DNA from 3 places in the Shewanella psychrophila genome. Region 1 is predicted to be linked to each of the others. Evidence: predicted binding sites of a transcription regulator. Region 1 holds the regulator's gene; each other region holds the start of a gene.

Region 1 (7,614 bases):
TGTTGAAGCGTGATACTACGATAGCAACCTTGGCGTTTTTCGACTCGATATTACCTTGAACTATGTTCATTTATCTTACCTAAATTAGCTGATTTAACCGGCTCGGGCACGGAAGAGGCGGTATGATATCACAGCCCCCTACGTTGTTCTCCATGCAAATCACAAGAATTTATTTAATTTGAATAGATTTTATTTATTCACTTATATACTCAGTCACTTCTAAGCCAAAGCCTGAAAGTGAATGATATCGTTTAGGTGAGCTAAGTAGACGCATCTTAGTCACACCGACATTGGCTAAAATTTGAGAACCGACACCCACTTGACGAGACGTGCCTTGCCACTTGGCCGGAGTAGACACCTGACCACTGTCTTCGAGCTCAAATGCTTTAACTTTTGCAAGAATATCACTGCTGTGTTCCTGGTTACCCAAGAGAACCAGTACTCCACCTTCATCGGCAATACGTTGCATCGCCTTTTCTAGCGGCCAGCTACGCTTCTGATCACGCTCCGAGTGCAGCAGGTCATTGAAGGTGTTTTGCAGATGTACACGCACTAGCACTTCTTCTTTAACTTCACCCTTAATCAACACATAGTGCAGCTGATTATCGATAGTGTCTCTAAAAGTCAGCATATCGAACTCGCCGAAACGTGTGGGCAATTTACACTTAGCCTCACGCACTACATTGCTCTCTTTGGTATTGCGATATTCGATAAGGTCGGCGATGGTGCCCATCTTAAGACCGTGTTTTTCGGCAAATACTTCAAGATCCGGACGGCGTGCCATAGTGCCATCATCATTTAATATTTCGACAATGACCGATGATGCTTCAAAACCTGCCAGCCTGGCTAAATCACAACCCGCTTCGGTATGACCCGCACGAATAAGTACCCCACCTTCTTTCGCCATCAAAGGAAAGATATGACCTGGCTGAACGATATCACTGGGCTTCGCTTCTTTTGCGACTGCGGCTTTCACCGTTACCGCTCTGTCTTGAGCCGAAATGCCGGTCGTCACGCCTTCTGCGGCCTCGATAGACATAGTGAAATTAGTCGAGAACTGAGCATTGTTATTGGTCACCATCAGCGGCAAGTTCAGCTGCTGACAACGCGCTTTCGTCAATGTCTGACAGATTAAACCACGGCCAAAGGTCGCCATAAAATTAACTGCTTCCGCTGTGACCATGTCTGCTGCCATGATCAAATCACCTTCATTCTCACGATCTTCATCGTCCATCAAGATAACCATTTTACCGAGACGAATATCTTCGATGATCTCTTCTATACTGTGTAACGACATTGTAAGGCCTTAAATTTTTATAGTTTCGAGTATCTGGTTTAGGCAAAACAGCCAGTGAACCGATATTTTTTATCAATTTAATCTTCTATTCACAGATTTTGCTAGTCTCTAGCGCAAAAAACCTGAGCGAGCTAACAGATCCATGGTCACATTTGACTCAGGCTGCGAAGCCTCTTTATTGGTGTATGTCATTAAACGTTCTAAATGACGAGCAATCAAATCGACTTCTATATTCACTTTGTCACCCGCCTTGAGGCTCTCAAGGGTCGTCTCTCCGGCGGTATGAGGCACAATCGTCAATCTAAATCGATTGTCTTGCACTTCATTAACGGTCAGGCTGACCCCATCTATGGTGATCGAACCTTTGTGGGCGATATAACGGGCCAGCTCAACAGGTGCACTCAACCAAAACTCGATGGCCTTGCCTCGGTATTGCCTGTCATCAACTGTCGCAACGCCATCTACATGGCCGCTCACCATATGACCACCTAATCGAGTGGTTGGGGTCACGGCTTTTTCAAGGTTAACTTTAGTACCGACCTGGTATTTGGCAAACCCGGTCAAACTCACGGTTTCGGCAGAAATGTCAGCAACATAGCCGTCGCCGAGACACTCGACTACCGTCAAACAGACACCATTGGTAGCTATGCTATCCCCTAGGCGTACATCAGACAGGTCGAGTTTATTACTCGCCACACTGAGGCGAATATCATCACCTCGTCGCTCTATCTTTCTTAAGGTACCCACTGACTCTATGATCCCGGTAAACATGAATTATGACCTTATTTTTAACGTCAAACGGGTATCATCACCCAATTTACGTTCATCGATTAATTTAACGGTTGGAATATCTGCCATAGCGATATAGTCAGGCAGAGAGATTAAATTTCGTCCATTGGAGCCAAGTAGCTTCATCGCCTGATAGAGGATGAGTTCATCGCCATGATTCTGGCTCATAACACTGCCGGCTAATGTTGCCCCCGCCTCGATTAACACTGAATTACAGGTTTTACCTAAGTGCGCAAACAGCGCCGCCAACTCGACTCTGCCTTCATGATCAGCTGCCAATATGAGTCCAGAGACATGCTCAGGCCAAGTGTCTTTTTCAATCTGAGGATAATCGACGCAAGAGACCAACAAGATGGGGCTGGTAATAGCAAACAGCTTAGCCGTCGATGTGAGTCTGGCGCGGCTGTCGAGTATGACCCTAAGTGGTTGGTGCAATGAGTCTGCATCGAGTTGCTGAGATAACAAGCCAAGCTCACCGTGACGCACATTGAGAGATGGATCATCGACTAACACGGTTTCTATGCCAGTCATCAAGGCGCAATGGCGTGCTCTTAGGCGTTGCACATCGCGGCGAGATTCGAGGCCGGTGATCCATTTAGACTCACCATTACTTAGGGCTGTTTTACCATCTAAACTAGCGGCAAGTTTTACCGTCACCCAAGGAAGGGAACTCTCCATGCGTTTCATAAAACCAGGATTGATTTGAGCGGCCTCATCGCTGAGCAGACCAACATCGACCTCAATACCGGCATCCCTGAGCATCTTAATGCCCCGGCCAGACACTTGGGGATTGGGGTCTTCTACGGCGACGACCACACGGGATATGCCGTGTTTAATCAGAGCCTCTGCGCAGGGAGGCGTGCGACCATAATGGCTACAAGGTTCCAGAGTCACATAGGCTGTCGCGCCCTTCAGATCGATTTGGCCACCGACGCGCTCTTTTGCCATGGCTAAAGCATGGACCTCTGCATGGGGGCCGCCGGCTCGAATATGAAAACCTTCGCCGATGATCTTATCGTCTAAACTGATGACACAACCAACGCAGGGGTTTGGACGAGTGGTATATAAACCTCGACGCGCAAGTTTAATTGCACGGCTCATAAATTCAGTATCTTCTATTGACCACATAAGTTCACAGACCAGACAAGTTTAATAAATCCCACATGGATGGGGTTGATAATGGTTTGGTTTACTTCTGCAGCTTGGCGATAGCATCACCAAACTCGGAAACATCTTCAAATGCTCGATAGACCGACGCGAAGCGGATATAAGCGACTTTATCCAGTCCCACCAGCTGATCCATCATTAAGTTTCCAATAAGCTCAGACTTGACCTCACGCTCACCAGTTCCCCTCAAGGTCGACTTAATCTTAGTCAGAGCCTGTTCAATTTGATCCATAGACACAGGGCGTTTCTCTACCGCACGAAGCATGCCGCCCCTAAGTTTGTCTTCATCGAAGGGTTGACGGCTTCCGTCTTGCTTGATTATTCGTGGCATCACCAGTTCGGCGCCTTCGAAGGTGGTGTATCTCTCATGGCATTGGACGCACTCACGGCGGCGTCTGACTTGATGGCCGTCGGCCACTAAACGGGAATCGATTACCTTGGTATCGGTTGCGCTACAAAAAGGACAATGCATCGAGCCTCCTGAATAAGTGAGAAAATAGCCTAATGACGTTTTTACTCTAACGAAATCACCAACAAAAATGGCCGCTAAATAGCGGCCATCGAAGTTTACCTGAATTAACCGTAAAGGTTAACCGTAAACAGGGAACTTAGCACACAGATCCAGAACCTGATTTTTAACACGTTCGATAGTGCCTTCATTAGTGATGTCATCCAGCACATCACACATCCAGTTAGTTAGCTCAACCGATTGCGCTTCTTTGAAGCCACGGCGAGTGATGGCCGGAGAACCTATACGCAGACCTGAAGTCACAAATGGTGAGCGTGGGTCATTCGGTACCGAGTTCTTGTTCACTGTGATGTTAGCAAGACCCAGTGCAGCGTCGGCATCTTTACCTGTCATATCTTTGCTGATCAAGTCCAGCAAGAATAGATGGTTATCAGTACCACCAGAAACCACATCATAGCCACGCTCGATGAAAGTTTTAGCCATAGCCTTTGCGTTAACAACAACTTGCTTCTGATAAACTGTGAATTCAGGCTCTAGTGCTTCTTTAAATGCAACCGCTTTAGCAGCGATAACGTGCATCAAAGGACCACCTTGACCACCTGGGAATACCGCAGAGTTTAGCTTCTTATAGATAGCTTCATCATCGATAGCCGAAAGAATCAAACCACCACGTGGGCCAGCTAGAGTCTTATGGGTCGTTGTAGTTACAACGTGGGCATGTGGAAGTGGATTCGGGTAGATGCCCGCAGCGATAAGACCGGCAACGTGTGCCATATCGACGAACAGGTAAGCACCGACTTTATCGGCAATCTCACGGAACTTGCTCCAATCGATGATGCCTGAATAAGCACTGAAACCTGCGATGATCATCTTAGGCTTGTGCTCAATGGCAAGGCGCTCAACTTCGGCGTAATCTATCTTACCCGTAGTCTCATCGATTCCGTACTGAACCGCATTATAAAGCTTACCGGAGAAGCTAACGTGTGAACCGTGAGTCAGATGACCACCGTGAGCCAGGCTCATGCCCAGCACTGTGTCGCCGCCTTGAAGCAGAGCCATAAATACTGCAGCATTTGCCTGTGAACCAGAATGTGGCTGCACGTTGGCATAAGTCGCACCAAACAGTTCTTTAGCACGAGAGATAGCCAAGTCTTCTGCGATATCTACATACTCACAACCACCATAGTAACGCTTACCAGGGTAACCTTCGGCGTACTTGTTGGTTAGCTGAGAACCTTGTGCTTCAAGAACACGAGGACTGGTGTAGTTTTCTGAAGCGATAAGTTCGATATGCTCTTCCTGGCGGCGAGTCTCATCTTCAATCGCTTTAAACAGTTGTGGATCGAAGTCCGCGATATTCATATCTTTTTTCAGCATTAGTCACTCCAGCTGTCATTTCTTATAAGTAGGGTTGCGCGGTATTCTACTCTGCTATCGATCACAATCCCAGCATTTACAACATGAAATTCCTTGGCTTTACTCATTAGTTATACTCATTACGCCCGCACCAGGCAGCGATGTTAGTATGATGTTTATGCCATCTAGCAGGCTTGAAATAGTCACTTTTAACAACACGAACCTAGCTCCCGATACAATAAGACCCGACCATTGACTGCTTTACAACTTGAGGCTAGAAACTGATCTTATAAACTAGGTCTAAAAACCCTAGCTGAAACCTAGCATGCCTCTAACTCCGTAGTATTCCACCTGTAACTGGCTGGCGAGCCTTGTTTGTACATGGGGTTAGCGGCTCATAGGTTAAATTATTCACCTCCACTAACATGAGCCTAAAAACCGTAACTGAAACCTAGCATGCCTCTAACTCCATAATATTCCACCTGTAACGGCCTGGCTGGCGAACCTTGTTTGTACATAGGGTTAGCGGCTCATAGGTTAAATTATTCATCTCCACTAACATGAGCCTAAAAACATGAGTCTAAAAACCGTAGCTGAAACCTAGCATGCCTCTAACTCCGTAGTATTCCACCTGTAACGCCCTGGCTGGCGAACCTTGATAATAAGTTAGCGGCTCATCGGTTAAATTATTCATCTCCAAATAGACCGAAGCACGCTTGCTCAGGCTATAGGAGGCCGACATATCCAGACTTCGATAGGCACCATAATAACGGTCCGAGTCCGCTGTTCTCCCGTGAGACTCGATATATTCTCCCTTATAATTCATCGCAACCCGCATTGAAAAGGTGTCGTCGTCATAATAGACGGTCAAGTTATATAACCTATCAGCCTGACGGGGGATCTTGGTTTGCTCTTCCCGGCCCGGTACCGTCATCTCTGAATCCATCAGGGTATAATTGGCCAAGATGCCGACACTTTCCAATGAGTCAGAGATAAAATCTAGGCTCTGGCTGAGGGATAACTCCGCGCCATACAAGCGAGCATCATCACCGTTTTCCGGACGGTTAATAAGCACGCCTGATTTTCCCTTATATTCACCTATACTGGTATGTTCGAAAATGGGATCTTGAATATCTTTGTAGAACAGCCCCGCCGAGAGCATACCCACATTATCGAAATAATATTCCGCCATTAGATCCAGGTTATTGGAATAGGTAGGTTCGAGTTCCGGATTGCCGGTATTAAGCTCATTGTCAGCCTCAAAATAGGTCGACCCAGGAGATAAGGCGCCAAAATCGGGACGACTAAAGCCTCGGGTCAAGGCGAGACGATAATTGGTCATCTCATCCGGCGAATATTTCACATGCAAAGAGGGCAACACAGACAAATAATCTTTCCCTCCTTTAGAAGGCATCAGGGCATCCTCATCGGCAATATAGGTGTAACCCTTCACCTCTGTTTCGGTCTGAGTCAGACGTAAGCCCCCCATCACGAACCAGAGTTCACTGAGTTCATAATCAGCCATAGCGTAGGCAGACATATGAGTCTCATCCACATCAAAATGTCGTCCCAGTGCGCCGCCATTGGAGACCAGCAGAGACTCACTCTCATCTAAGATAAAATTATCCCGGTTCTGAGTCCAAAAATTAGCCAGATCCGACAATGAGGCCACCGGAGAGAATTGCTCATGATAATCACCATTAAGCGCCCCTAGATAATCGGAGCCACCGGGCTGTTGTGACAAGGTAAAGTCACTCAGTGTCGGTACGGGACCGGCACTGGGATCCCAGGAGTAAAACTCATCGGAGAATCGTGCATTACGCTCCATGTTGCGATACTTAGCCCCCAGTTTCAGGTTCAGCTCATAGCTGATGTCCTGATTGAAATTTACCTGAGCGACTATCTTGTCCTTCTCTTTGACATTGACCTTATATAGCTCGACCCAGGACAGCATGGCCTTAGTGGGGTCCATGATAAAATTATCTGGCAAATGGGTATCTGGCATATTGGCGCTATCTTGGCCCCCATCAATCTGGTTGTAGGCATTATAACCCTCGCCGCGATCTTCCAGTCCGGTGTAGCCTACGTCTTGTTGATCGAAGCGCATCACGAAGTAACTAGCATCATCGCCATTTGGTGTATCACCATAACGAAACTCGTTGGTATAGCTGGCTAATTGCCAATCTATACTCGATGCCTCACCGATAAAATGTTCACCACCAAGCTCGAACCCCGTCATTTCAGTGATCAATTCATTGCTGATATGCTGCACTTCTACCCTGTCTTTATCGAAACGGTATCTGTGCTTGTAATGCAATTCATCATCTATCAAGGAGCCATAAATCATGCTGGCATAGAGTCGACCATCATCGAGCAGATACTCCAGCGCCCCATTGAGACCATAGGTCTCCCGAGTGCCCGTGTAATCTCTCAGCTCGAGTCGATAAATCCCACCATCCTGATCTCGTCTGGGCTCATAATTATCCGTGGCCCAGTCTCTCGACCAAACATTGGCATTGATGATAAAGCCAAATTT
Region 2 (7,614 bases), 2.6 Mb from region 1:
CCAGAGATATCGGGGTGCGTAGGGTCAGAGATTCAGTATCATTGCTATAAAGTTCGAAACTGATAGGGATATTCACCACGGTGGCGTTCTGCCCTGAGGTTTTATAGATACCACTGCCTAGGTAATTTGCGAATGCGTAATGGGTAAAATCTTCTTCAGCATAGACAGAAAAAGAACCCAGCAGTGTTAAAGTGATAAGGAGTGATCTCAGAACCATATATAATACCATTCCATATAAGTATCTGGTCAGTTCAGAGACTCTCGTTTTTTCAATTCAAGGCACATTGATGAAGAAATGGTTATTCCCTTTTAAGTCAATGTAACACAGAAGTGGAAACACTGAGAGCCTCACGCAGTGCGGGCTTCAAAGCCCTTTATGCTACGTTGAATGTTTTCGATATAGAATAACTATTAGCTTCAAACATTCGCCTTGCCTACAGTGCTTTGAACTCCCGCTGAATGATCAGATACTTACTCGGAATGGCATAAGATACATAAATTATATTATTAGTATGACTCTGAATATAGCGACAGTATGGAGGAAAATCTACAACTTACGTTATTCTTTGCCTTCATCAGCAAAATGATATTCGGACATCAGATGACCCAATTGCGTAGACTTGGTCTTTAAGTAAGACTCATTATAACGATTCTTGCCCACTTGTAGCGGAATACGCTCAACGACCTCTATGCCAAGCTCTTTCATCGCTTTTACCTTGCGCGGATTGTTCGTCATCAACTTGACTTGTTCAACGCCAATCTTCTCCATCATGGGTAAGATCATATCGTACTTACGCATATCGGCGGCGAAACCCAGTTGTTCATTGGCTTCGACGGTATTGGCTCCTTGATCTTGCAGCTCATAAGCTCTTATTTTATTGAGCAGACCTATACCACGCCCCTCTTGACGAAGGTAAAGGATGAAACCTTGGCCCGCATCGGCAATATTTTGCATCGCAGTCTGCAGCTGAAAGCCACAATCACAGCGTAGGCTGAATAGAGCATCACCCGTTAAACATTCTGAATGAATACGCCCAAGGATCGGGCTCTGGCTGTCCAGTTCACCCAATGTCAGCGCAACATGCTCTTTTCCAGTCTCTGTATCTTCAAAACCATGCATAGCAAACACGCCCCAAGGCGTCGGGAGTTTTGAAGAAGCGATATACTTGATCGACATGAAATAACCTTAAAGACTCTCTTTCCCTGAGATGACTATAATCAGAAAAAACAACGAGAATGACCTGTGTCTAAAAACGACGGTTTTATAATCCTACCCTTTCACTCTATCTTGCAGTGAAGGGAGGAATATTATCTGGTTTTACCAGTAAGTGAAATACCCTAGCATTTTAATCGGCTATTGATTCACCTAATAATACTAGCATTCACCTTATAGAGTAGGTAGGAATGATACTACTAGCTACTAGCACTCACCTTACATAGGGAGGAATCATACGCCTGACGAGGACAGAAAAACATGATGTCGCTCACTAAAGAATAACCGTCTAATCGGAATAAGTTAGATAGTTAAAACTCTTTTGGTGCAAAGCCTGTCACAACCTTGATACCCATTTCACGGCCGAGTGCTGTCATAGGATGAACCACGACGAGTCCTTTTACGGATTTCTTAAGTTTACCCATGTCGGCCTGTTCTGCTTTTGTCAGGGGACGATTGAATTTTAAGCTCACTACTGAGCCGCCTTGCTTACTCAACTCGCGGGTCTGTTGAGTCTTAGCGCTGGCAATACGCTTATTCACTGCGTTTATTTCCTGTCTAAATTGCAACATGATGCCTTTATCTCCGCGCTTTTCTGCTGCGGCTAATTTACGACGAAACTGTTCTAGCTTGTCGTTAAGTCCATGAAGCTCTTCTTTTAAATTCATGCTCGTGCCTTAAAAATATTCTGTAAAATGCAAAAACAGCCTCAATGCGCGGCTGTTTTTTAAAATGATTTGAAACCTATGGTCGTCATTATAACAGTAACTGAATGAATACAGTTATCGCTTTTCTGCCAGATTGTGAATTACCTGATTGCTGCTACCATGAAATACCAGACTGACATCTGCATTTTCCTGCTCAAACTTGCCATCCACGAGCACATCGACATAATCTAGCACCCTCTTTTGCTCAGCCGACAACTCAGCTAGCTTGTATCCAGTCCACAACCAAATGTCTTTGCCGGGACACTCATTTTTAACTCGCTTAACTAGGGCGAGTATCTCAGATAGGTTCTCTGGATAAAGAGGGTCGCCACCTGAGAGTGACAAACCTCTGCGTTTGATCCGGCTATCTTGAAGATCATTAATGACTCGTTGCTGCATCTGTAAGTCAAAACGATGGCCATGTTGTGGATTCCATGTGCTCTGATTATAACAACCACGACATTGATGCTCACAACCAGAGACAAACAGAGTCGCTCTGGTTCCAGGTCCATTGATGACATCTACGGGAAAATATTGATGGTAGTTCATAGCACAATTCCAACCTGTCGGTTTAACAGCCCCAGTAAAAAACAAGGCGCCACCGACTCAGTAACGCCTTGTTTTTTTGTTGTATATTATAAGCCAAGCAGATTGATTACAGATGCTTAACCCTGCGCTTCACTTCTTCTTGCTTACCGAAGTTAAAAGGCCTCGCATCAGGGCTACCTAAGTAACCGCAGACTCGACGGGTCACAGAGACTCGGCTCGGTTCATGGTTGCCACACTTAGAACAGGTAAAGCCCTTGCTGGTACATTCAAACTCACCAGTAAAGCCACAGTCATAGCACTCATCGATCGGCGTATTGGTGCCGTAATATGGCACTCGGCTATAACTGTAATCCCATACATCTTCCAATGCTTCGAGATTGTTCTGCATATTGGGATATTCACCGTAACAGATGAAACCACCATTGGTTAACGCAGGATAAGGCTGCTCAAAATCCAGTTTATCGTATGGATTAACTTGCTTTTCAACATCGAGATGGAAGCTATTGGTGTAGTAACCTTTCTTTGTCACACCTTCAATCACACCAAATACCTGAGTGTCTAGCTTACAAAAGCGGCTGCAGAGGTTTTCACTCGGTGTGCTGTAAAGACTGAAGGCATAGCTAGTCTCCTCTTTCCACTTGTTGGTCGCCGCTTTCATATACTCGATGACGTCAATGGCTTTTTGACGCAAGGTTTCGCAATCATAGACATGCTTATCTGTACCAAAGAGGGCATTGATCGTCTCGTGTAATCCGATATAACCCAAGGAAATAGAGGCGCGACCATTTTTGAAGATACTTGAGATATCATCATCGGCACGAAGCCTTACTCCACAAGCCCCTTCCATATATAGGATTGGCGCCACACGGGCTTTAACACCTTCTAAACGCTCAATTCTGGTATCCAGAGCCTTACGGGCGATAGCCAGACGTAGATCTAAGATACGATAAAACTCTGTTTCATCGCCCTTGGCTTCCAGCGCAACCCTTGGCAAATTCAAACTCACCACGCCTAAGTTATTTCGGCCTTCGTGGATCAGCTCACCATCTTCTTCATAGGTACCCAGAAAACTGCGGCAACCCATAGGGGTCTTGAAGGAACCGGTGATTTTCTCTACTTGCTCATAATTGAGAATATCCGGATACATGCGGGTCGTGGCGCATTTAAGCGCAAGTTGCTTGATATCATAGTTACAATCACCCGCCTTGTGATTAATGCCGTCACGAATAGCAAACACTAATTTTGGGAATACCGCCGTCTTGCGATTCTTACCCAAGCCCGCAATCCGTACCTTCATCATAGATGACTGAATAAGGCGAGACTCCCAGGAAGTGCCTAAACCGAACCCAAAAGTGACAAAGGGAGTCTGTCCATTGGCCGTATGTAAGGTATTGACCTCATACTCCAATGACTGAAACGCATCATGACATTCTTTTTCAGTTTGCGCGGTAGCGAAGGCTTTCGCATCAGTGATCCCCCAGTCTAACGCCAGCTGATACTGTTTATCGTAGCTTTTAGCCACAAAGGGAGACAAGACTTCATCAATTCGATTAATGGTGGTACCACCATAGATATGACTGGCTACCTGAGCGATGATCTGCGCTGTCACTGCCGTTGCTGTAGAGATAGACTTAGGCGTCTCAATCTCTGCATTCCCCATCTTGAAGCCATTAGTCAACATGCCACTGAGATCGATCAGCATGCAGTTAAACATGGGGAAGAAAGGTGCATAATCGAGATCATGATAATGGATCTCACCGGACTCATGAGCGGCAACCACATCTTTTGGTAAAATATGGCGGGTAGCATAATGTTTAGCCACAATACCCGCTAACAAATCGCGCTGAGTAGGAATAACTTTAGCGTCTTTATTGGCATTTTCATTCAACAGTGCCGCATTGGTCTGCTCGACTAAGCCGCGGATTTCCTGGTTCAATCGACTGCTTGTTTCACGATGTAAGTCTCTATCATGACGGTACTCGATATAGACGCGAGCGAGAGACTTATAAGGCCCTTCCATCAAATGATTTTCGACTAAGTCTTGTAACTCGTGAATATCTATCTCTGCATGCTCAGCCACACATTTAGCAACGGAGGCGGCAACACTCACCGCATAACTCTTGTCTTCAATACCTGCCGAGTTAGCTGCAGCCACTACAGCATCTCTAATCCTTGTTTCGTCAAAAGGCGTGCGGTAACCATCCCGCTTAATAACCACTGGCATTGTTCAATCCCTCCTCAAGTGACGTCGAAATAACACCATATATAGTGTTTAAATTATAATAAAGCACAATATATTGAGTATTAGGCTACAAAGTCATGAAAAGAACATTGATCGAGATCATGATTTTGGGGATAGGTTTTAACGAGAGTTTATTCCTGCAAACAAGACCACTTATTGATGAAAGTGGTCTTGACGGTCCGGAAAAAGCAAGATAGATGGGAGATTTTAAACTGTAATAATCTAAACAATACGAATATAAATGGCATTAAAAAGCATGCATGTCCTCTAATATTTACCTAGACTTAGGTAACTATTGACCATGCCAACTGCTTGTTGATTTTCCCCCATAGATGACGCCAATTGCATCATAGATTTAAGTCCCTGCCACTGCTCACGGTCGCTCGATGACATCTGAGTATCACTTTTAAGGTAAATATTCAATTGAGCCGATACCCTGGTCGCTTTCTGCCCTACCTCTTTACTCTGAGCATTATCCATCTGATTGAGTACGCTCTGGGCATCGTCTAGCAGGCTAACCAAAACACCTGTCATGCCTTCAGTGTCACCACTCGCTGTTAATTCTTCACGCTTATCTTGAATAAACGCCTTAAAATCATCAGGTTGACCTTGAACTTCCGGTAAATCGAAGCCCCCTTCTGACAAACGATTCAGCTGGGTATCCGACAAGATCCCGTCTTGATGCAGTCGTTGAATAAGTTTTGGCAAGTCGGCAGCAGAGAAGTCGCCCTTAGAGAAAAAATCTTTCGCCATTGATTCAATTTTTTGTGCCCTGGCTGCACGAGGAGAAAGCGACACCGACTCATCTTTAATCCCATCCCTATTGAGTCCGGTCGCCGCCTCTTTCGATTGACTCAGGCTGACCTTATCACTGCTCGACCCAGCTTCAGTCTGATGACTGTTAACACCATAATTGTCGGCCAAACTGGTACTCTTAGCCCCACCATTATTGGCATTGCCTCCGGCAATAGTCCCTGAGTTAATTTGACTGGCAAGGTTAGTGATTGGATTCATTGTCAAAATACCGACATAAAAAGAGATATGCAGGTATTAAGCAGGAAGCATGCCGAAAAGAGATTAAATAACGAATAGTAAAAATAAAAGCGTGGGCATGCTGAATCTAGCTCACTCTTTCCTGTTTAAGTCTTGAGTCAATGTCATGCACATTTTTCTCAAAGATTCAATTTCAGGCTCAGACAGAGTGACTTTATCCAGTAAAACTTGCTTGAGTGCTAATGCCTCTTGTTTCAGTGCGAGCCCCTCAGGAGTGGTTCTAATGGCCTTCTTACGCTCATCTTCTGCGTCAATAGCACGGATCAATAAGTCTTTATTTTCTAACCGCTTGACTATAGGAGTTAAGGTGCCTAAATCCAGACGTGTTGCCTGAGACAGCTGAGTCAGACTTACGCCATCATTTAACCAGAGCGCCTGCATCACCAAGTATTGTGGATAGGTTAAGCCACACTCATCCAGCAAGGGACGATAGGCACGCACTAGGGCATTACCTGCTGTATAGAGTGCAAAACAAACATTGTCTGACAAACAACTGCTTGCTTGTCGATCGTCTGTACTCATTTTTGAATGGATAATTTTGGTCACTAACTCATACCTTCAATGTTATGCAGCATTTAGCTTAGTTAAATTTACATCAGATTTAATTTGCGCGCAAACTAGTTGCACAGCAAAAAGTTTAGGTGTAGAGTTTACCACAATTAATTAGCGCGCAAAGCAAAGAGGTTTTATGAACGCCACACAAATACTATTAGATTCTCGTCCTGAGGGTATGCCAACTGCTGATAACTTTAAGCAGACATCAGTGGAATTGCCAGCTATCACAGACGGTGAGTTCCTGGTTAAAAACCTATGGATGTCTGTAGATCCCTATATGCGCGGTCGCATGATAGACAGAGAGAGCTATATTGCACCATTCCAGATAGGTCAAGTACTGGAAGGAGGCTCTATAGGCGAAGTGGTTGAGTCCAATAACCCCGAGTTTCCTATAGGCAGTAGAGTCAGTGCCATGCACGGCTGGCGTAGCCACTATGTCACCGACGGTAGCGATCACACTAGACTCCCGCAGATCCCTTTAAGTGAGTCTCATTTCCTCGGAGTCTTGGGGATGCCAGGCATGACAGCATGGACTGGATTGACCCGAATTGCCGCCTTAAAAGAGGGAGACACCCTATTTGTTTCTGGCGCTGCGGGAGCTGTCGGTAGCGTCGTGTGTCAGCTCGGTAAATTAATGGGGGCTAAAGTTGTCGCTTCCGTTGGTAGCGACGAGAAGGCCGCTCACCTACGAGACTTAGGTGTCGATGCCGTGATTAACTACAAGACGACAAAAGATCTCAGTGCGGCACTAAAACTGGCTGCTCCTCAAGGCATAGATGTCTATTTTGAAAATGTTGGTGGCGAGCATCTTACTGCCGCTCTGAACAACATGAATGACCACGGCAGAATCGCCGTATGTGGCATGATCTCTCAATACAATGATACAACACCGACACCAGGGCCGAATAACCTTGCCATGCTCATTATCAAGAAACTTAAAATTGAAGGGTTTATCGTATTCGAACACTGGGATCATTATCCAGAATTTGCTCAACAAATGGGGCAATGGTTAGCGACGGGAGCGGTCAAGGCCGAACAAACCGTCTATGAAGGACTCGAACAGGCACCAGCTGCCTTTATCGGCTTATTCGAAGGAAAAAACCGCGGGAAGATGGTAGTAAAACTGAATTAATACCATTCAGACTATTTAAGATTCTAGTTAATAAAAAGGGCCTGAACAGGCCCTTTTGTATATGGATGCACTTATTCCAGAGACCATTGAATTCCTAAGAAAGGATTGATTTCCACCATATTAGTTTTCTCTTAGTACTTGCTTAGCACTGCCTCAATCTGAT
Region 3 (7,614 bases), 2.6 Mb from region 1:
TCCAGCCGAAATCGCAAAATTCGAAAAAATGGCAGCTACTTGGTGGGATCCGGAAGGCGAATTTAAGCCATTACATAAGTTAAACCCGCTTCGACTCAACTATATCGATCAAACCTGTGGTGGTCTGTTTGGTAAGCGAGTCCTGGATGTCGGCTGTGGCGGTGGTATTTTATCTGAGAGTATGTCCCGCATCGGCGCTAACGTAGATGGCTTAGACATGGGCACTGAACCACTGGATGTCGCCAGACTTCACGCTATTGAAACCGGCGTTCAGGTTAACTATATACAAGACACCGCGGAATCTCATCGAGAAGCAAATCTTGGTGCCTACGATGTGATCACCTGTATGGAGATGCTCGAGCACGTACCTAGCCCCCGTTCAGTGGTTCAGGCCTGTGCCGATATGGTCAAACCCGGCGGTTATGTCTTCTTCTCCACCATCAATCGAAATCTACGCGCCTATGTTGAAACCATCTTAGGCGCTGAGTACCTGCTAAAGATGCTGCCAGTTGGGACCCATGACCATAAGAAGTTTATCAAGCCGTCAGAGTTAATCTCACTGGCCGAACATGCTGAGCTTTTTTGTGAAGATGCAACGGGGATTACCTATAACCCGCTCACAGAAACCTTCACTTATACTAAAAATGTCGATGTGAACTATATGATCGCCACCCGTAAGAGTGAAGATTGATGGCGGACGATCTCGATGAGGCTAATGACCTGACTAACAGAGTAAAAATAAAAGCCGTGTTATTCGATCTTGACGGTACGCTTGCCGATACCGCACCAGATCTGGTGGCGGCGTTGAATATGAGCTTATCCAAGTTAGGTTACCCACAAGTTAGCCTCGAAGAGATGCGCCATATTGCTTCCGATGGCAGTCTGGCGCTTGCTAAAGCGGCCTTGCCAGGCGTCTCAGAGGAAGTTCACCTTAAAGCACAGCAGTTACTCCTAAGATTTTATGGCGATATAAACGGTCAGTTTTGCCGTTTATTTGTTGGTATAGCTGAGCTACTAGAGTATTTGGACAATCAAGAGATCCCCTACGGCATAGTGACTAACAAGCCCGCCAGATACACCAGGCCCTTGATTGCCGCTTTAGGTCTGACTCAATCCATGAAAAGCGTGATCAGCGGTGACAGCACGCTTTTCGCTAAACCTCATACCGCCCCCATGCTACTCGCCTCGCAGCAGATCGCCCGTCGATGCCAAGACATTCTCTATCTTGGCGATGCCAAACGAGATCTCGTCGCGGCACACGCATCCGGGATGCTAGGTGGTGTTGCGCTATGGGGCTATATAAATGAAGCAGACTCTCCTGATAATTGGCCAAATGATTACCAATTCGACTCTCCCCAGGATGTACTTAAATTTCTCAGTGAACACTAAGCTGATTAACAAGAAAAACATTGCTCACACAAGGGGCACTAAAGGCTGATAAGATCTAAAAGATCGCCAATCGATCATGGGATCTTTTCATCCTTTTTAGCCCGCTCAATATTCCATCTGATAGGAATAAAGCCAATGAATTCCGACCTCAAAGGTTAGCCAATACTAACCCTAAATTTTACCCTCAAGTTATCCACAAGATGGCCACAGCTTGTTGTGATAATTGGGACTTGCAAAATCACCTAAACGACACTATCTTGTACCTTAGAAATTTTAAAACACTATATATTGTGTGTATGTGACAATCAGAGACACAAGTTAAGACTTATATCTCGTCATAGAAGTGACCTATTTTAGTGTTTAAATTAGTTGTTATACAGGGAATCCTAGGATGAGCTAAAACCTCATTCTCAGAAATTATTATCAAGGCCTATCTTTAATGAATAGCAATATGAAAGTCACCAAACGTAGTGGCGAGCGCGAGACCATCGACCTAGAAAAAATCCACCGCGTGATCACATGGGCAGCCAAAGATCTTAAGAATGTCTCGGTCTCAGAAGTAGAGCTCAGATCACACCTGCAATTTTTCGATGGTATTCCTACCGAAGCTATTCATGAAACGATAATTAAGGCCGCAGCCGATCTCATCTCACCCGAAGCACCAGATTACCAGTTTCTCTCAGCTCGCTTAGCCGTTTTTCATTTAAGAAAGAAGGCATTTGGCCAATTTGAACCACCTAAACTCTATGACCATGTTGTTAAACTGGTAGAGTCAGGCAAGTATGACCAACATATTCTTGAGGATTACAGCCGCGAAGAACTCGATATCTTAGATGGTTATGTTGATCACTGGCGCGATATGGATTTTTCCTATGCAGCAGTAAAACAGCTAGAAGGTAAATATCTGGTTCAGAACCGTGTTACTCACGAGATATATGAAAGTGCACAGTTCCTTTATATCTTAGTCGCCGCTTGTTTGTTCGCTAAATACCCTCAAGAGACACGCCTGAGTTACATTAAGCGTTTCTATGATGCGGTTTCAACATTTAAGATATCGCTACCAACACCTATTATGGCGGGGGTTCGTACACCCACACGTCAGTTCAGTTCATGTGTATTGATCGAATGTGGTGATAGCTTAGACTCTATCAATGCGACAGCCTCATCTATCGTTAAATATGTCAGTCAGCGCGCCGGAATCGGTGTGAATGCCGGTCGTATTCGTGCATTAGGTAGCCCTATCCGCGGTGGTGAGGCATTTCATACCGGTTGTCTGCCTTTCTTTAAGTATTTCCAGACCGCCGTTAAGTCTTGCTCCCAGGGCGGTGTTCGTGGTGGTGCAGCGACCTTGTTCTACCCTCTATGGCATCTGGAAGTCGAATCGTTACTGGTATTAAAGAATAACCGTGGCGTTGAAGATAACCGTGTTCGTCACCTTGATTATGGTGTACAGCTAAACAAACTCATGTATCAACGCTTAATCAAAGGCGGAATGATCAGTTTATTTAGCCCATCGGATGTGCCGGGTCTTTATGATGCATTTTTTGAAGATCAGGACGAATTCGAACGTCTCTATCTTCAGTATGAAGCCGATGATTCTGTTCGCAAGACTCAGATAAAGGCAACTGAGTTATTCTCATTGATGATGCAAGAGCGCGCCTCTACCGGCCGTATCTATATACAAAACGTGGATCATTGTAATACACACAGTCCTTTCGACAGCAAGGTTGCGCCAATCAGACAGTCAAACTTATGTCTTGAGATTGCACTGCCGACTAAGCCGCTCAATAACATCAATGATCCTGAAGGCGAAATAGCCCTTTGTACCCTGTCTGCTTTGAACTTAGGTGCCATTAAGGATCTATCAGAACTCGAACCTTTAGCTGACTTGGCAGTAAGAGCCTTAGATAACTTACTCGATTACCAGGATTACCCTATCATCGCCGCACGTCAGTCTTCGATGAACCGTCGTACCTTAGGTATAGGCGTGATTAACTTTGCTAATTACTTAGCAAAGGAAGGGGTCCGCTACTCAGATGGTTCGGCTAATAACATCACCCATAAAACATTCGAAGCCATACAGTACTACTTGCTCAAGGCTTCAATGAATTTAGCTAAAGAGCAAGGCGCCTGCCCTGCATTCCATGAAACAACCTATTCGAAGGGTGTGTTGCCCATCGATACTTATAAGCGTTCTCTGGATAAGATATGTGATGAACCGCTGCATATGGATTGGGAAACTCTGCGTCAAGACATAGTTAAACATGGACTGCGTAACTCAACCCTGTCGGCGCTAATGCCATCAGAAACATCATCGCAAATCTCAAACGCGACCAATGGTATCGAGCCACCGCGCGGTCTTATCAGTGTTAAGTCGAGTAAAGATGGTCAGCTAAAGCAAGTTGTACCGGATTTCGAGAAATACCAGTATAGCTATGAGCTACTTTGGCAAATGCCAAATAATGATGGTTATATACAGCTTGTTGGCTTGATGCAGAAGTTTGTCGACCAAGCCATCTCGGCAAACACTAACTATGATCCAAACCGATTCGAAGGTAACAAGGTCCCGATGCAGGTGTTATTAAAAGACCTGTTAAATGCCTACAAGCTCGGAGTCAAGACTCTCTATTATCACAACACTCGTGATGGTGCTTCAGATCAGATGGACAGCATGATCAGCATAGAGAAAGATGACGAAGACTGTGAAGGTGGCGCGTGTAAGATATAATACCAATCTGTATAAGAAGGTGGTCAACTCAGAGTTATTTTTGGCAGCATAATTCAAGGCGAAAGAGTGAAGAAATGGTGATCCCTTTTGAACTCATTCAACACAGAATTAGGCAGCCAAAAACACTCCTGAAAGGCGAGTTTTAGCACTTCCGATACGGCGTTAACGAGCTTAAACGTAGAAAAACTATGTCCCTCACTCGTTGCCTTGTCTCACAAGCGCTAAACTCTCGCTGAGTGACCACACCTTTATACCGATTGATATGACACGTTGCAGTGATTGAGACCTGGATCCATCGTATAATGAGTGGATCCATAATTAAATTTATTAGGGGCATGAAGCCCCTATATTCTGGAAGAAAACATGGCCTACTCTACATTTTGTCAAACACCTAATAATGCTCGCCTTGAACCTATGTTCATGGGGCAGTCGGTCAACGTCGCCCGTTACGATGTGCAAAAATATGAAGTGTTTGAAAAGCTAATTGAAAAACAGCTGTCTTTTTTCTGGCGTCCTGAGGAAGTTGATGTCAGTAAAGATAAAATTGATTACGCCGCACTTCCAGATCATGAAAAACATATTTTCATCTCAAACCTAAAATATCAGACTTTGCTTGATTCAATACAAGGCCGCTCACCTAATGTGGCTTTCTTGCCTCTAGTGTCACTGCCGGAACTCGAGACCTGGATTGAAACTTGGTCATTCTCCGAGACCATACACTCTCGATCTTACACTCATATTATACGTAATATTGTTAACGATCCTTCTATCATTTTTGATGACATAGTTGAAAATGAAGAGATTTTGAAGCGTGCGACAGACATCGCCCAGTATTATGATGACTTGATTCAGCTTACCCAAGCCTTCCACCTTCTCGGTGAAGGTACACACACCATAAACGGTAAAGAGCTACTGGTCACTCAGCGTACCATCAAGAAATCACTTTATCTGTGTATGGTGTCAGTCAATGTATTAGAAGCCATTCGTTTTTACGTTAGCTTCGCTTGTTCTTTCGCATTCGCCGAACGTAAAGTTATGGAAGGTAATGCAAAGATTATACGTCTTATTGCCCGTGATGAGGCGCTACACCTTAACAGCACGCAACATATCCTCAAGATAATGCGAGCCGGTGTTGATGACCCTGAAATGGGTGAGATAGCCAAAGAGTGTGAGCAGCAAGCCTATGACATTTTCGTTAAAGCCGCTGAGCAAGAGAAAGAATGGGCCCAATACCTGTTTAAAGACGGCTCTATGATCGGTCTTAACGAACAGATCTTGTGCCAATATGTCGAGTACATTACCAATGAGCGCATGAAGTCGGTTAATCTACCATGTCATTATGCCGAGATCACCAACCCACTGCCTTGGATGAAGAACTGGTTAGAAAGTGATGCCGTTCAGGTAGCGCCACAAGAAGTAGAGGTCTCCTCTTACCTTGTAGGTCAAATCGATGCCTCTATCGATGAAAGTGAATTTGAAGACTTTGACCTTTAATAAAATCTTAAAAAAAGCCCCCATCGTCAGTCTCGATGGCCAGCCTGTGCTGCTGTTTAATCAGCAGTACCCTAGCCTACTGATTGCATTAGAGCATAAGAAAGTTAAGGTCTTTTCAGAGTGCCGTAATGGTTATTGCGGCGCCTGTAAAACCAAAATCATCAGCGGCACCGTCACCTACCATACCGAGCCCTTAGTGGAACTCAAAGACGATGAGTGTCTGCCCTGTTGTTGCACTCCCACTAGCGACTTAAACCTTAAATTATCATCTGAAGGCTGTGATGTCGTGACTCGACCAGGCATAAGTGCCAAAGTGATCAACCAGCCACAAACCAAATCCTAATCAGTCCTGAATACACCGATGTTGTGATTCGCCACCTGACAACAACCTCAGTGCTCATCAAAGCACAACCCCAATCCTAGAAACTTTAATTAGCCCAAATACGCCGGTGTTGTGATTCGCCATTAGATGACAAGCTCTCCCAGTGATCATCAATACTCAAGCACATTCCAGGACAAGACATTAGACATAAAAAAGCCTGATAGAATCAATACATCTCTATCAGGCTTAATGACGATCTTGAAACCAGCTTTTATATCATTATAACGCGATGGCTAGCTCAGCCCCCTGTCTGATGGCGCGCTTCGCATCCAGCTCAGCCGCAACATCAACACCACCTATGAGGTGAACCGGTAAGCCCGTTGCTTTCATCTCTTCGAGTAAGGTGCGATTAGATACCTGACCGGCACACAGAACCACATTGTCCACGGCTAATATTTCATCTTTGTCATCTATTGATATGTGTAACCCCTGATTATCGAACTTACGGTAGCTGACACCCGTTTTCATCTTGACCTTATGTTGCTTCAACACAGAGCGATGGATCCATCCCGTAGTCTTACCCAGATCTTTGCCCATCTTACTCGTCTTACGTTGCAGCAGATAGATTTCATGAGCCTCAGGCTCGACCTCCACAGCATTAGCATCCCCAATATGCCTCAAGCCACCTCTGTGTTTATACTCTTTATCTATGCCCCACTGCTTTAGCCATTTGTCGGGTTGCAAGGTTGAAGACTTCTCCTCACAGATGAAATGAGCCAGATCGAAACCAATACCCCCGGCACCGATCAAGGCAACACGTTTACCTAAGCTCACTTCACCTTTTAGCACTTGCTGATAATCCACTACACGTGGATCATCGAAGCCATCCAAGTTCAATTCTCTAGGCACGACACCCGAAGACATGACAATTTCATCAAATTTTTCATCTCGAACCACAGAGGCATCCAAACGGGTATTGAGTCTTAACTCAACCTTATTGAGCTTCATCTGAGCCTTAAAGTAACGTATGGTTTCGTCGAACTCCTCTTTGCCAGGAATTTTTCGGGCAAGATTAAATTGGCCACCGACTTCAGGTTTAGCTTCGAACAAGACCACATCGTGGCCTCGAGTGGCGGCGTAGATAGAAAATGCCATGCCGGCCGGACCTGCGCCCATGACAGCGATGCGTTTCTTATTCTCTGCCGGCATGAAATTAAGCTCAGTCTCATAACAGGCTCTGGGGTTGACCAAACAAGTAGAACGTTTACGCGCAAACACATGGTCTAAACACGCCTGATTACAACCAATACAAGTGTTGATAAGCTCAGGCGTATTAGCCGCCGCTTTATTAACAAAGTCTGGGTCGGCTAAGAAAGGTCTCGCCATCGACACCATGTCGGCCTGACCCGATGAGATGATCTGTTCAGCAATTTCCGGGGTGTTGATCCTGTTAGTGGCGATTAGCGGCACCGAGACTTCAGATTTAAGTTTCTCGGTGACCCAAGCGAAAGCGCCCCTTGGCACACTGGTGGCAATGGTGGGAATTCTGGCCTCATGCCAACCAATCCCGGTATTGATGATGCTGACGCCTTCTTTTTCGAGTCTCTTGGCTAAATCGACGACCTCCTCCCATGAGGAGCCATTATCGACCAGATCCAGCATGGAGAGTCTAAAAATGATA

What was found. The regulator NrdR, encoded in region 1, represses ribonucleotide reductase genes. The targets are predictions, from matches to a motif close to AAACACNANATNTNGTGTTT.
Region 2: a site for NrdR is predicted at 4,724-4,743, ahead of nrdD (anaerobic ribonucleoside-triphosphate reductase). Genes of this name have one in related genera too.
Region 3: a site for NrdR is predicted at 1,666-1,685, ahead of nrdA (class 1a ribonucleoside-diphosphate reductase subunit alpha). Genes of this name have one in related genera too.

The regions. Positions count from the first base shown of each region.
Region 1 covers NZ_CP014782.1:4,683,897-4,691,510, forward strand. Annotated here, with positions in the region: gene ribH (6,7-dimethyl-8-ribityllumazine synthase) at 1-70, opposite strand, end outside; gene ribBA (bifunctional 3,4-dihydroxy-2-butanone-4-phosphate synthase/GTP cyclohydrolase II) at 194-1,297, opposite strand; gene sps_RS20335 (riboflavin synthase) at 1,406-2,068, opposite strand; gene ribD (bifunctional diaminohydroxyphosphoribosylaminopyrimidine deaminase/5-amino-6-(5-phosphoribosylamino)uracil reductase RibD) at 2,072-3,214, opposite strand; gene nrdR (transcriptional regulator NrdR) at 3,276-3,725, opposite strand; gene glyA (serine hydroxymethyltransferase) at 3,843-5,099, opposite strand; gene sps_RS20355 (TonB-dependent receptor) at 5,659-7,614, opposite strand, start outside.
Region 2 covers NZ_CP014782.1:2,037,976-2,045,589, forward strand. Annotated here, with positions in the region: gene sps_RS08890 (hypothetical protein) at 1-217, opposite strand, end outside; gene ribA (GTP cyclohydrolase II) at 560-1,177, opposite strand; gene sps_RS08900 (YibL family ribosome-associated protein) at 1,525-1,881, opposite strand; gene nrdG (anaerobic ribonucleoside-triphosphate reductase-activating protein) at 1,996-2,469, opposite strand; gene nrdD (anaerobic ribonucleoside-triphosphate reductase) at 2,576-4,693, opposite strand; gene sps_RS08915 (hypothetical protein) at 4,979-5,725, opposite strand; gene sps_RS08920 (MarR family winged helix-turn-helix transcriptional regulator) at 5,837-6,286, opposite strand; gene sps_RS08925 (NADP-dependent oxidoreductase) at 6,453-7,451, shown strand; gene rssA (patatin-like phospholipase RssA) at 7,583-7,614, opposite strand, start outside.
Region 3 covers NZ_CP014782.1:887,346-894,959, reverse strand. Annotated here, with positions in the region: gene ubiG (bifunctional 2-polyprenyl-6-hydroxyphenol methylase/3-demethylubiquinol 3-O-methyltransferase UbiG) at 29-691, shown strand; gene sps_RS03970 (HAD family hydrolase) at 691-1,389, shown strand; gene nrdA (class 1a ribonucleoside-diphosphate reductase subunit alpha) at 1,829-4,117, shown strand; gene nrdB (class Ia ribonucleoside-diphosphate reductase subunit beta) at 4,481-5,611, shown strand; gene yfaE (class I ribonucleotide reductase maintenance protein YfaE) at 5,580-5,954, shown strand; gene sps_RS03945 (oxidoreductase) at 6,213-7,614, opposite strand, start outside.